DNA from 2 places in the Lysinibacillus sp. NPDC093216 genome. Region 1 is predicted to be linked to the other one. Evidence: riboswitches for the same ligand, from Rfam matches in the RefSeq annotation. Region 1 holds a riboswitch; the other holds the start of a gene.
The links. Region 1 has a riboswitch for S-adenosylmethionine ahead of ACQKOG_RS24355 (O-acetylhomoserine aminocarboxypropyltransferase/cysteine synthase family protein). Riboswitches for the same ligand answer to the same signal wherever they lie in the genome.

Region 1 (7,067 bases):
AAAATATTTTGTTAGTTATAGATTAAAAATTCTAAATAGTTTAAAATTATGTATGGACGGTTTATTTGGTTAGATTTCTAATAATTGGATGACTATACCAGTGGATTAAACCGAGTAATTAGTTGAATAAAAATAAAGTCGGATGGAGGAATAAGGGATGGCAGAAAAGTTGGCGAAAAAGCTTCGTAATGAACAGCTACGGAGCAGGGTTGTAACAGCAGAAGAAGCAGCATCTTGGATTAAAGATGGTATGGTACTTGGAATGAGCGGGTTTACACGTGCTGGTGATGTTAAAGTGGTACCTCTTGCACTTGTGGAGAAAGCTAAAAAAGAGAGCTTCCAGGTAGATGTGTATACAGGTGCATCACTTGGCCCAGAGGTTGACCAATACTTAGCGGAAGCTGGCGTTATTCGTAAACGTGGACCTTTCCAAGCGGATGCTGGTATTCGTAACAAAATCAACAGTGGTGAAATCGCATTTGTTGATGCTCATCTTTCACATAATGCGGAGTTAGTACGTCAAGGCATTATTGGTCCTATTGATTTTGCGATTATTGAAGCAGCTGCTATTACAGAAGACGGCTTACTAATTCCTACAACTTCAGTTGGTAACTCTCCGATTTTTGTGCAAGAAGCAGACCAAATAATCATTGAGTTGAACGTAGCTCAGCTTGATGCATTAGAGGGTGTCCATGATATTTTTGTACCAGGTCCACAGGGAAAACGTGATCCAATTCCATTACAAAATGTATCCGATCGGCTTGGCGCAATTGGCATACCACTAGATTTAGATAAAGTAAAGGGCATAGTGATTTCAGATATTTTAGATGCGCCATCAACGATTGTTCCTGCAGATGAAGAAACAGATATTATGGCCAATCATTTATTAAATTTCCTACGAGAAGAAATTAAAGTAGGTCGTTTAACAACAAGCTTAAGACCAATTCAATCCGGTGTAGGCTCAGTTGCAAACGCCGTTTTATTAGGTTTTAGAGATTCTGAGTTTGAGAACTTAGAAGTATATTCAGAAGTACTGCAAGATGCAGTATTCGAATTAATTGATGCAGGAAAAGTAAACTTCGCATCTGCTACTTCTATTACCCTTTCCGAAGAAGTAGGAAACCGAGTTTATGGTGATTTTGAAAAGTATGCAGATAAGCTAGTATTACGTCCGCAAGAAATCTCAAACCAACCAGAAATTATTCGCCGACTCGGGTTAATTTCTGTTAATACAGCACTCGAAGTAGATATTTATGGGAATGTGAATTCTACGCATGTTTCTGGCACGAAAATGATGAATGGAATCGGTGGCTCTGGAGACTTTGCACGTAATGCACGATTAGGTATTTTCGTCACAAAATCTTACGCGAAAGGCGGAAATATTTCTAGTATCGTTCCAATGGTATCGCATGTAGACCATACAGAGCATGATGTAGACGTTATCGTAACAGAGCAGGGAGTAGCAGACTTACGTGGGCTGGCTCCAAAAGAACGGGTTGGGCTCATTATCGATCACTGTGCACACCCGGAATATCGTGAGCAATTATGGAAGTATTTTAACGATGCCAATGAAGCAACAGGTGGGCACCATACGCCACACGAACTAGAAAAAGCGCTTTCCTGGCATGTGAATTACGCAAAAAATGGTACGATGAAGAACCCTGCTTTATTGAAATAATAAAGTAATAAAAGCCTTGAAGGACAGTTGACCTGTTCCTTCAAGGCTTTTGATTGTTATTAATGTTGTCCCGAAAGCTTAGGTAGCCCCGCGAAGTGATCGGTAACCCCGGTAAGTGATCAGGTAACCCTCTCAAGTGCTCAGGTGTCCAAAGAAAACCCTAGCTGCTTTTTACAATAAGCCAATCCATTTCCAATATGTTGCGGAGAATAGAAGAACTAGGATGTATCCAATAATCGTTAATGGAATACCAGATTTTAAGAAATCCTTTGTTGTAAAGGCTCCTGTACCATAGGCAAGCATATTTTGCGGTGCACTAATAGGTAAGAGGAAGCCAAAGCTAATAACGAATTGTTGCACGATAACGAAACCAACCTGATCGACATTAGCCGTTAATGTTGAGGCTAAAACGATAAATACTGGTATAAGTGCAGATGCTAAGCTTGTTGCACTCGCAAAGCCTAAATGAATAAGAATATTAAATAAAGTGACAAGCGCAATTGTTGCAAGAATTGGCATAGAATCTAAACCGAGTGAACCGAATACCTTATCTGATAACCACGATGCACCTTTAGTATTAAGCAAGACTGTTCCTAGCATAATTCCTACTGCAAAGACGATAATTGTTCCCCAAGGAATATGAGGCTCAACTTGCTTCCACGAATAGACTCCGATTTTTGGCATTAATAAAATGGCGATTGCAACGATTGTGACGGTTGTCGTATCGAATGGGTGGAGTTTACCCTCTGCTGCCCAGAAAAATAGTAAAACTACCGATGTGATGATTAATCGAATTTCGGGAGCTTTTAATGGACCAAGTTCCGCAAGCTGTTTTTTGATTACTTCTTTACCACCTTCAATATTACTTGTTTCAGGTTTAATTAGTGTAATCATAATGAAAAATAGAGCCACTGACATGATGATTGAGAAGGGGGCAGCGTAAAGTAACCAAGCACCCCAAGAAATATCTACACCGAATTGTTCTTTGATGAAATTTAAAGCGACCATATTTTGAGCTGCTGCCGTTTTAATACCGATGTTCCAAATGGAAACAGCTTGTACAGAAGTAATGACTAGTAAAGCAGCAAGTCGACTATCACGTGGTAAACCAAATGCTGCTACCATTCCGAGTAGTATTGGTACAACTGCGCCTGCACGTGCAGTAGCAGAAGGGACAAAGAATGCGAGTGCAATAGATACTAAAATAGCACCGAATACAATGGCTTTCGTTTTTGTCCCAACTAGTGAAAGTATCCAAAGCGCAAGACGTTTATGTAAATTCGTAATTTGCATGGCTGCCGCTAGGAAAAGAGCTGCGGCTACTAGTGCAACTGCAGAATTACTAAATCCGCTTAATGCTAACTTTAATGCATCCGATGTTCCTAACGCTCTCGTTGGATCTTCCATTGACGGAGCTAGCCCTAGTAAGATTGTAACGAGAGCAATAATCATGGCAGAGCTAACGGGATAGGATACTGCTTCTGTAACCCATAGGATGACCGCGAAAGCTAAAATAGCCAAAGCTCGTTGTCCGGCTACAGGTAAATCGCCGTTGTTAGGTAAAAAAGTAATGATGATTAATGAAGCGAAGGCTAATCCAATCCAGAGTGGTTTCAAATTACGTTTCTGTTTTGCTTGTTCAGAAGTAGACATACTTTTCATCCTTTCTTAAACATGACTGTAATTTTCACATCGGCTAGTAAAATGCTTTATTAAGAAAGTTAATTTGTCTAATTATTGTAAAAAAACTAGTATGTGAAATACCCTCTATTTATAGCGATAATGGGCAGTTGCGAGAAAATATACGGTCAAAGAAAAGACAAAAATATCCAAAAGATTTTATTTTTTCTTTTTGAATGCTGAAGTTACTTTAGGCTCAGTTCCTAGCATCAATCGCTTAATATTTTCGATATGCAAAATGATGGCTATACCAAAAAGTAATAGGGCTAAAATCGTTGGGCCAACTCCAGGAATCCATAAATAAGTGGCTGTACAAAAAACGAGATAAAATTCAAGTACACCGACAATTAAATAGTTCGTCACGAAAGATAAAATAACAAATAAAATGAGTGCAAACAAGCCAATTTTCCAATCAATCGCAAGTAATATTCCTATGATTGAAGCAGTTCCTTTACCGCCATTGAAGCCCATATAAAATGGGAAATTATGACCTAGAATGACACCGGAAGCTACGATATAGATGAAGAGCCAAACTTGTACTTCTGTTAATTGTGTTATATCTGCTAAATAAACATGTGCACCGATTATAGCTGCAACGCCTTTACCGATATCGATCAGTGCAACTAATATGCCGTATTTCCAGCCAAGGGAAAGTGTTGCATTAGAGGCACCTGCATTGCCATGACCGGCCATTTTTAAATCTACCCCTGATAAAAACTGAGCAACTTTAGAGCCGTGAATACAGCCAATCAAATAACCAACAAGAAGAAAAATAATAACGGCTTTTATCATAAAAATTCTCCTTTCCAAATAATGGGTTCATCACAAAAGTTCTAACATTGTGTTAGCCCGAAGCCCCTAGGAAACGCCCAGCCGAAACGGAAATCAGTCCATGCTTTGGTGACCAAAACAATAAATATCTAAAATAGTGTATGTGTTTGGATTACGTAAAGAAGCAGACAGAAGTTTCGGAAAAAATAAAATTTTAGTATTGACAGAGAAAAAGTCTATGTTTATACTTTGTAACAACGATGGAAATTGAATCTCATACTCTTATCAAGAGCGGCGGAGGGATAGGCCCTATGATGCCCGGCAACCAGTAAGTGACGAACTTGCTAAGGTGCTAATTCCTACAGATTCTTACTTGGATCTGGCAGATAAGGGGAGGAAAACTTGCAACCGCAACCCTCTTCTTAGCTGAAGAGGGTTTTTGTTTTCTACTGAAAAAATCCTCCTCATCTCCGGTACCATCGTAAAAAAATAACCATTTGGAGGTATACAATGACAAAATTTAAACCAGAAACATTGCTGTTACACGGTGGCCAAGAGCCAGACCCGGTAACAGGATCTCGTACAGTACCCGTATATCGCTCAACGGCTTTCGTTTTTAAAGACACTGCTCATGCGCAACGTCTTTTTGCCTTAGAGGAAGCTGGTAATATTTACACTCGTATTACAAACCCAACTGTAGATGTTTTTGAAAAACGCGTCGCTTTATTAGAAGGCGGTACAGCAGCAGTAGCACTTTCATCTGGTGCAGCAGCAATCGCGTTTTCCATTTTAAATCTTGCAGGGGCAGGCGATGAAATTGTTGCAGGTAGCTCTTTATACGGAGGTACTTATAATTTATTCGCTAACACACTACCAAACTACGGTATTAAAACGATTTTTGTAGATGAAACAAATCCAGAAAATTTCAAAGCTGCTATTACTGATAAAACAAAGGCCGTGTTCGCTGAAGTTTACGGTAACCCAAGTTTAAAGGTACTAGATATTGAAGCAGTAGCAAATATAGCACATGAAAACGGCTTGCCATTAATTATTGATAGCACATTTGCTTCACCATATGGCTCTACACCAATTGACTACGGTGCAGATATCGTTGTTCATTCTGCAACGAAATGGATTGGTGGTCATGGAACAACTTTAGGTGGCGTTGTAGTAGATGCAGGGAAGTTCGATTGGACTCGTGGACGTTTCCCAGGCTTTACTGAGCCAGATGCTTCTTATCACGGTTTGCGTTATGGTATTGACACAGCAGATGCAGCATTCGCCACAAAACTGCGTGTGCAACTGCTACGTGACTTTGGACCAACATTAAGTGCTGATGCGGCATTTAATTTATTACAAGGTTTAGAAACGCTTCATTTGCGTATTCCTAAACACAATGAAAATGCATTAGCAGTAGCTGAATATTTACGAAACCACCCATCTGTGGAATATGTAAATTACAACGGCTTAGAAGATTTCCCTACCCATAATTTAGCTAAAAAATATTTAAGAAATGGCTTCGGTTCTGTGCTTACATTTGGCATTAAAGGTGGACGTGAAGCAGGGCGTAAATTAATCGATAGTGTGAAATTATTCTCACACGTAGCAAATGTAGGGGATGCTAAATCATTAATTATTCATCCAGCATCTACTACACATCAGCAACTATCTGCTGAAGAGCTAATCCAAACTGGCGTAACCGAGTCGCTCATTCGCTTATCAATCGGTTTAGAGGCAGTAGAGGACATCATTGCAGATTTAGAACAAGCTATTGAACAAGTAACAGCTTCACAACAAGAAGTAGAAGCTTAATAAATAAAATACATTGGCTAATGTTGTAGCGTTTACGTATTTTCTCATTCGATAGGCCTCATTTGGTAATGCGTCAAACGTTGCTACATCATCCGCTCCCCTCATTTGGTGAGAGTAATGAAATGGTTTAAAATTAATACCTAGTAATTTTATAAGTATTGTTGACTTGGTTAAATCCTTGTTTTATACTAGGAAATAAGAAAAGTGTTCGAAGGGCTACCAACCTAGAACCAATTTAAAGCGCCGACTTGTTGATCGGTAAAGTGTTTTCAATTAATGCTCAAACTAATTTAGTTTCATAAGTGCTCCCCCACTTTTGAATATATGAAGAGGAGTAGTTACTCAGCCAGTAGCTACTCTTATCTACAAAACTGATGATAAAGGAGTGTTTTAAATGGGAAATGTGTATAGTGCGCAAAACATTGCATCTTATCTTATTTATGAATTAAATGAAGGTCATGTGTTTGTGAACAACATGTCCATTCAAAACATACTTGTGTCAGTTGAGCGTAAATGGCAAGAGATCTTTGGACATTCTGCTTTTAAGGAAATGGTTTATGTCAAAGAGGAAGGCTATACAGTAAAAGAAGTTTTCGAAGCTTATGAAAGCTATGGAGCAAATCATATTCCTCTACCTGCGACAGAGTATTATTTAAAATACGGCACATTCCAATTAGTTGAACGTACGTATGCAATACCAAATTTTACGCAGGAGGAAATAAGACTGGTGCAACAAGCTTTAACACAATATCGTTATAAATTGCTAGCCAAAGCTAGTTAATTATCCCTCATATATTTGGCTCATTCTCTGCTGCTACAGGGAATGAGCTTTTTAAATTAGATGATGAAGATATACAGAAAAAATTTTATTAATATATTTCAAAAGAACAATTTTTATGAATGTCTTTACATACATATATATAATAGAAGAAAGGCATTTATTTTCTTCTTTCAGTAAACATCCACTGAAATAGAGGGTCTAGAACGCCACGTCCTGTGGCAACGACATCAAGTTGGCCCAAAGCCTCCGGCGGATGTCACGGAATCGGAAAGAGCTCACATAGGATGTTAGCCTAAAATCATCGCATCCATGCGATAACGGCTAACTGACCTGCATCACGCAGGC
Region 2 (7,067 bases), on a different contig from region 1:
GGATACAAGACAGAGCGACGGATAGAAAGGCCGAAGTGACGGAAAGAAGAGCCAAAGTGACGGAAAGAAACGTCAAAGCGACGGAAAGCTACCCTGAAGAGACGGATAGAAGACAGAGCGACGGAAAGAACCGTCAAAGTCGTGGATAGAACAGCCAAAATCGTGGATAGCCCCGCCAAAGTCGTGGATAGAACAGCCAAAATCATGGAAAGCCCCGACAGAGTGATGGAAAGAAGAGCCAAAGTGACGGAAAGAACCCTCGAAGAGACGGATAGAAACGACAAAGCGACGGAAAGAACCCCCTGAAGAGACGGATAGAAACGTCAAAGAGACGGAAAGCCGCCCCGAAATGCCGGATAAAACCCTCGAAGAGACGGATCGCCACCTCGAAATGCAGGACCGCTTTATTTTGAGTGAATGACTTACGCTGCTTTTAGCGTTCATCAGTATTAAATTTATTTACTATCGACTCCATCTTTTTTCACCAATGTGATATCGCGAAGTCCTTTTATAGATGTTGCCCCCGCTAATGCGATTGAAACTTTTAATTCATCATATAAATTCGTCATTACTTTTTCGACTCCTTGCTGTCCTGCTAAAGCAAGTCCGTAGACGAAGGGGCGACCGATGGCAACTGCATCTGCTCCTAAAGCGAGTGCTTTAAGAGCATCCATACCACGATATACACCGCTATCTAAAATAACAGGAATTTGCCCATTTACAGCTTTCACAATGCCAGGAAGTGCATCAAGTGAACCAATTACGCCATCCAATTGGCGGCCACCATGGTTGGATACGATAATTCCGTCAATGCCGTTTTCTATAGCTAGTTTTGCGTCTTCAGGATGTAAGATTCCCTTTAACAAAATAGGGAGATTCGAACGGCGCTTTAATTCACGTACATTGTCCCAATTTAATGTTGGATGGAATATATTTTGCAACACGCCTTGTACATATGACTCAAATGAATCATCTGGTAAGGAAGCAGTAAAAATAGGGTCATTCATATAGTTTCCTCGTGCATACCCAAGCTTTAATGGTGAAAATTGATTGCGAACATCTTCTTCACGCCAGCCAAGCATGACTGTATCTACAGTTAAAACGATAGCCTCAAAACCGGCAGCCTCGGCTCGAGCGGCCATACTATAGGCAATTTCCTCATTTGTTGACCAATATAATTGAAACCATTTAGTAGCAGTGGGAGCTGTTTGTGCCACATCCTCGAGTGCGTAGCTTGAAACTGTGCTTTGAATATAAGGGATTTTTAATTGATCAGCTGCACGTGCTACGGCTAGCTCTCCTTCGTCATGCGCCATTCTGTTCATGCCAACAGGAGCAAATAAGAACGGAGTTGGGTGTACTTTTCCGAACAGTTCAATTGATGTATCAATACTTGAAACATCCTGTAAAAAGCGTGGAATAATAGAGTATTTTTCAAAGGCTGTACGGTTATTCCTTAATGTTTGCTCACCGCCAGCGCCTGAACGGATGTAACCAAACGGACCAGCTTCCATTTTTTCTGCAACTGCCTTTTCTAAATCTGCAAAGCAAATAGGAAAGGGGGCTTGTGCATTAATATTTTTTAATAGTAGATCGCTATGTGTTGTCTTTGTCATCATAATCCTCCTACTAATCTTTTTTTAACTTCGCAGCAAAGCGGTTACCTATTGATTGAATAATCTGAACAAGAATGATTAAGATAAACACTGTCGCATACATTACATCGACCTCATAGCGTAAATGACCGTAACGGTATGCGAGATCACCTAGACCACCAGCACCAACCATTCCTGCCATTGCTGTTGCTCCTATAAGACCGATTGTGGCAATCGTTAAACCTAAAATAATGGATGGGCGCGCCTCTCGTAATAAGACATTCCAAATAATATGACGACGTTTAATACCCATTGCTGTATAAGCTTCCACAACACCCGGATCAACTTCTAAAAGTGCAGTTTCCATAAGTCGCGCAATATAAGGCGTTGTATAAACAACAAGCGGTACAATAACACCTTTTACACCAATAGTTGTGCCGACGATTAGCTTCGTAAACGGTAAAATGAAGAATAGTAAAATAATGAACGGTACAGAGCGGATAATATTAATAAATAAATTGAAAAATTGATAGAGAAATTTATTTTCAAACGATTGTCCTGGGCGAGTTAAAACAATTAAAAGCCCTAATGGGATCCCTATTAAAATAGAGAAAAATAATGAAATCCCGACCATTTGGAAGGTTTCGATAATGGATTTCCCAATAACATCTGACCAATCTGCAAAGAAGCTTTGAATGCTATTCATTTAATTCGCCTCCTAATTCCTCAACGCTTACTCCGTTTTCTGTAAAATACTTAAGTGCTTTTTCTACGATATGTGCTTCACCGTGTAGATGCACGACAATATTACCGACAATGCCGTTTTTTAATTCAATGATATTGGCGGTTAAAATATTCGGTTGAACATCATAAACTTTACTCACTTCTGCTAGTAATGGTTTCCCTGTACTTTCACCAAGGAATGTTAAACGAATAACACTTCCTGAAACATTTAATTGCTCGATAAGGGAAGGGGATAAATTACGTTGAGAAATGGTATTTAAAAACTTTCGTGTCGTTGGATGCTGAGGCTTTGAAAATAGGTCTATAGCAGAGCCGTATTCCACAACCGCCCCTGATTCAAGAACAGATACATCGTCGCAAATTTTTTGAATAACATTCATTTCATGTGTAATGAGTAAAATAGTGATGCCTAGCTCGCGATTAATTTTCAAGAGAAGCTCAAGAATGGCGTCAGTTGTTTCGGGGTCGAGTGCACTTGTCGCTTCATCACTGAGCAAAATCTCAGGCTCTTGGGCAAGGGCACGTGCAATAGCGACACGTTGCTTTTGACCACCTGAAAGCTGGCTAGGATAGCTATCTAATTTCTCTGTTAGGCCAACAATTTCTGCATATTTTGCAACGCGTTTTTTCACTTCGGAGTCGTTATAGCCTAGAAGCTTTAATGGTACCGAGATATTGTTGTAAACAGTCGCTGTTTTTAAAAGGTTAAAATGCTGGAATATCATCCCGATTTTTTGACGAGTTTTGCGAAGGTCGTTTAGAGAAAGGGAAGTAATATCTACATGATCGATTAATACCTTTCCTGTTGTTGGACGTTCTAATAAATTGACACAGCGAATAAGAGTACTTTTTCCTGCACCACTGTAGCCAATAACCCCATGAATTTCACCTTTTTTGACATGCAAGTTAATACCATCTACTGCTTTGACGATACCATTTTTAGTTTTAAATTCTTTTGTTATATTTTCTAGTTGAATCATACGGTGATATCTCCTTTCTTAGTCCTTCTATAAATCAAGAATCTGCTAGCTTTCCTGTAGGAGTCCCGCAGATTCTTGATTTTATGAATGGTCCTTAATCGTCACTTACCAGCTTGGAATTACAGAGCCTTGGAATTCTTTTTCAATAAAATTGCGTACCTCATCAGATTGATAAGCTTCAACAAATTTTTTGATCGTTGGGTCATCTTTGTTTTCGGCACGTACTACAATGTAATTCACATATGGAGAGTCCGTAGATTCTAAAAGAATGGAGTCTTTTTTAGGATTAATGCCAGCATCAAGAGCGAAGTTTGTATTAATAGCTGCTACATCTACTTCACTAAGCTGTTTTGGAATTTGTGCAGCCTCTAATTCAATGAATTTCAAATTCTTTTTGTTTTCTTCCACATCGCGAATAGATGCTGTTAAGTCTGCACCGTCTTTTAATTTAATATAGCCCGCCTCTTGAAGGACAAATAGAGCACGAGCCCCGTTTGTTGGATCATTTGGTAATCCGAACGTTGCACCATCAGGAACGTCATCAAATGATTTATATTTCTCAGAGTATATGCCTAGAGGATTTAAAATTGTTTTTCCAACTGGCACTAAATCTGTATTGTGATCTTTGTTAAATGTCTCGAGGAATGGCTTGTGTTGATAACTGTTTACATCAAGATCGCCCTCTGCTAACGATGTATTTGGTAAAACATAATCAGAGAAAGATTTTACTTCTACCTCTAAGCCATTTTCTTTGGCAACTTTTGCTACAACCTCAGCAATTTGTTCGTGTGGACCAGAAGTTACACCTACTACAATCTTATTTTCATTAATAGCCTTACTTTGACTATCCTTACTATTTTCTTTAGTACCACAGCCTACTAATGCTGCTACTAATGTGAGACTTGCTAAACCTAATAAAATTTTATTTTTCTTTTTCATGAAACATACCTCCAAAGTTTTTTTATCGGTTTTTGAAAATAAAAAAAACTCTCTTAAAAAAATTAAGAGAGGCTCATAAAAAAGTGTCCTCTCTTATCTTTCAAACGATGATCGTTTGCAGGATTTAGCACCTTCCTTAAAAAAGGAGGTTGCCGAGCTTCATAGGGCCAGTCCCTCAGCTACTCTTGATAAGAGATTTATAATATTTTTTTGTAAATCCGATAGAACTAATATAAATTATAGGATATAGTAAGTCAATTGAATTTTTAAAATTTTTTATTTTGTTATAATATTTAGTTGCGAAAGAATCCGCAAGAAAGAGACAAAACCGTTCCCATAGCAAGTTTGAGCTAATGGAACATTTTTTCGGGTAGAGTCTACTTCATGAGTTAAATAAGTTTAATTTTTCAATTCTACTGATCGCTTCACGTAAGCGGTCTTCGCTAACAAGTAAGCCAACCCGCACATAGCCTTCACCATATTGACCGAAGCCATTGCCTGCAGCTACTGCGATATCAGCTTTGTCGAGCAATAAATCGGCAAATTGTTCACTCGTAAAACCTAATGGAACAGGGAGCCATGCAAAGAAAGAGCCTCTCGGTGCTGTTACTTGCCAACCAATTCGCTGAGCTTCTTCGATCAGGACGTTTCGTCGACGCTCATAAGTCGCACTTAGTTTATCCGCGCAACTCTGGGAAGCAGTAAGTGCAACTGCCGCGGCTTGTTGCACGGCAGGGAATTGACTACAAAATAGATGATCTTGAATAAGGTTAATGGCTGCAACAATATCAGGGTTACCAACTGCAAAACCAATGCGCCAGCCTGCCATATTATACGTTTTGGATAATGTATACATTTCGATACCGGCATCTTTTGCACTGTCAGCTTGCAGGAAGCTGATAGGTTTATTGCCGTCAAATCCAATCGCCCCGTAGGCAAAATCATGTGCTACGATAATATTGTGCTCTTTTGCAAAGCGTACTGTTTCCTCGAAAAATTCAAGTGTTGCAGTACCGCCAGTTGGGTTATTCGGGTAATTCAAGTAAAGCATCTTCGCCTTTTCTTTTACTGCATCGGATAAAGCATTATAATCAGGCAGAAAATTATTTTCTGCAAAAAGAGGCATAACTTCAAAATTAACATCGCCTAATACGACACCTGATAAGTAATCTGGATATCCAGGATCGGGTAATAGCATAGTATCACCAGGGTTTAAAACGGCTAACGGTAACTCAACAAGACCAATTTTCGTACCACCGAGAATAGCTACTTCTGTGTCAGGATCAATGTCAACATTGTATTCGCGTTTGTAGAAACTTGCAGCTGCTTGGCGTAATTCTGCTATGCCATGAAATGGAGAGTATTTATGATTTTGAGGATTTTCTGCCGCCTCCTGCAATGCTTTAATAATATGTGGAGGAGTGGGTTGATCTGGATTACCTTGACCAAGATTAATAACATCACGCCCTTCAGCAAGAGCAGCGTTTACTTTTTGCACAAGTGCTGCAAAAAATTGAGTTGGAAGTAGCTGTAGTTTTTTTGAGAATTCCATGCATGTCCACCTTTTTCAGAATATAATAATTATTAAAGATATGATGCACATAATATTACTTTTTTTAGTAATTGTCTAGAGCCCAATAGTATATGAGGTGAGGAAAATTGAATAAAGTCTCGTATTTTATCGTCAATGCTTTTACTACAGAACTTTATAAGGGAAATCCCGCAGCAGTCTGTTTACTTGATTCACCAATACCTGAGTCGACCATGCAGAAAATTGCTCAGGAGATACCCGTACCAACAACAGCTTTTGTCCAAAAGAAGGATCATGATTTTTTTCTTAGATGGTTTACGCCAGCAAAGGAAATACCGATTTGTGGACATGGAACAATCGCTAGCGCTTTTTTACTTTGGAAACAAGGAATTGTACCCGTCAATTCTTCGCTTACATTCCAGACTGTAAGCGGTCCTTTACAAGCAAATTGGTTGAATGAACTAGTTGAAATAACAATTAAGAAGTACCAGTTAGAAGAGATTGAATGTCCTTTGGAGCTTGAGGAATGGCTTGGTGTGAAACCAACATATGTAGGGAAAACAGAATTGGATTATATAGTGGAGCTAAGTCACGAAGAGTATATTGCAGACTTTAAAGCTGATTTTCGTGCGATGAAACAGTTCCCGGTACGTGGTGTTTGTATTACAAGCCGTTCTAAAGATGAGGGGATTGATATTGTCTCAAGATTCTTTTCTCCAGCACAAGGCATTGATGAGGATCATGTAAATGGTTCCACTCATGGTGCGCTAGGACCTTACTGGTGTGAAAAATTATCAAAAGAAAGTATCGTTAGCAAACAGCTTTCAAAACGTGGTGGATTATTGTACGTTACACCAAAAATAAAAGATGTGGCAATTGCGGGTTCGGCTGTTCAAGTATTGAGTGGTGAAATATTAATCTAAATATTTGAGCTTAAACCATGGAAGTAAGGTTGATTTATTGTAGTATAAATACAGAACAGTACTGTCTAGAGGAGGAATAGCAATGAAAATTGGTTGTATCCAATTAAACGTAGGTTTTGGCAAAGTAGAAGAAAATTTTGCTCGCGCTGAGGACAAGATTCGTGAAGCGGCAAAAAAAGGTGCAGAAATTATTGTACTACCAGAAATGTGGAATTCAGGCTATGCTCTTGAAAAATTATCAGAGCTTGCAGATGTGGATGGAGATCGTTCGAAAGCATTTTTATCAAACCTAGCGAAAGAGCTTGGCGTACATATTGTTGGTGGCTCTGTTTCAACGAAGAAGGGCGATAAATTT

Region 2: another riboswitch for S-adenosylmethionine. It lies ahead of ACQKOG_RS22165 (MetQ/NlpA family ABC transporter substrate-binding protein); the one in region 1 lies ahead of ACQKOG_RS24355 (O-acetylhomoserine aminocarboxypropyltransferase/cysteine synthase family protein).

The regions. Positions count from the first base shown of each region.
Region 1 covers NZ_JBNNVB010000035.1:1,714-8,780, forward strand. Annotated here, with positions in the region: gene ACQKOG_RS24340 (succinate CoA transferase) at 158-1,678, shown strand; gene ACQKOG_RS24345 (DASS family sodium-coupled anion symporter) at 1,850-3,331, opposite strand; gene ACQKOG_RS24350 (glycerol-3-phosphate acyltransferase) at 3,518-4,150, opposite strand; SAM riboswitch class I at 4,409-4,522, shown strand; gene ACQKOG_RS24355 (O-acetylhomoserine aminocarboxypropyltransferase/cysteine synthase family protein) at 4,640-5,941, shown strand; gene ACQKOG_RS24360 (hypothetical protein) at 6,336-6,722, shown strand.
Region 2 covers NZ_JBNNVB010000027.1:52,896-59,962, forward strand. Annotated here, with positions in the region: gene ACQKOG_RS22145 (hypothetical protein) at 73-327, opposite strand; gene ACQKOG_RS22150 (alpha-hydroxy acid oxidase) at 456-1,616, opposite strand; gene ACQKOG_RS22155 (methionine ABC transporter permease) at 1,630-2,301, opposite strand; gene ACQKOG_RS22160 (methionine ABC transporter ATP-binding protein) at 2,294-3,319, opposite strand; gene ACQKOG_RS22165 (MetQ/NlpA family ABC transporter substrate-binding protein) at 3,425-4,258, opposite strand; SAM riboswitch class I at 4,349-4,453, opposite strand; gene ACQKOG_RS22170 (pyridoxal phosphate-dependent aminotransferase) at 4,641-5,810, opposite strand; gene ACQKOG_RS22175 (PhzF family phenazine biosynthesis protein) at 5,918-6,712, shown strand; gene ACQKOG_RS22180 (carbon-nitrogen family hydrolase) at 6,795-7,067, shown strand, end outside.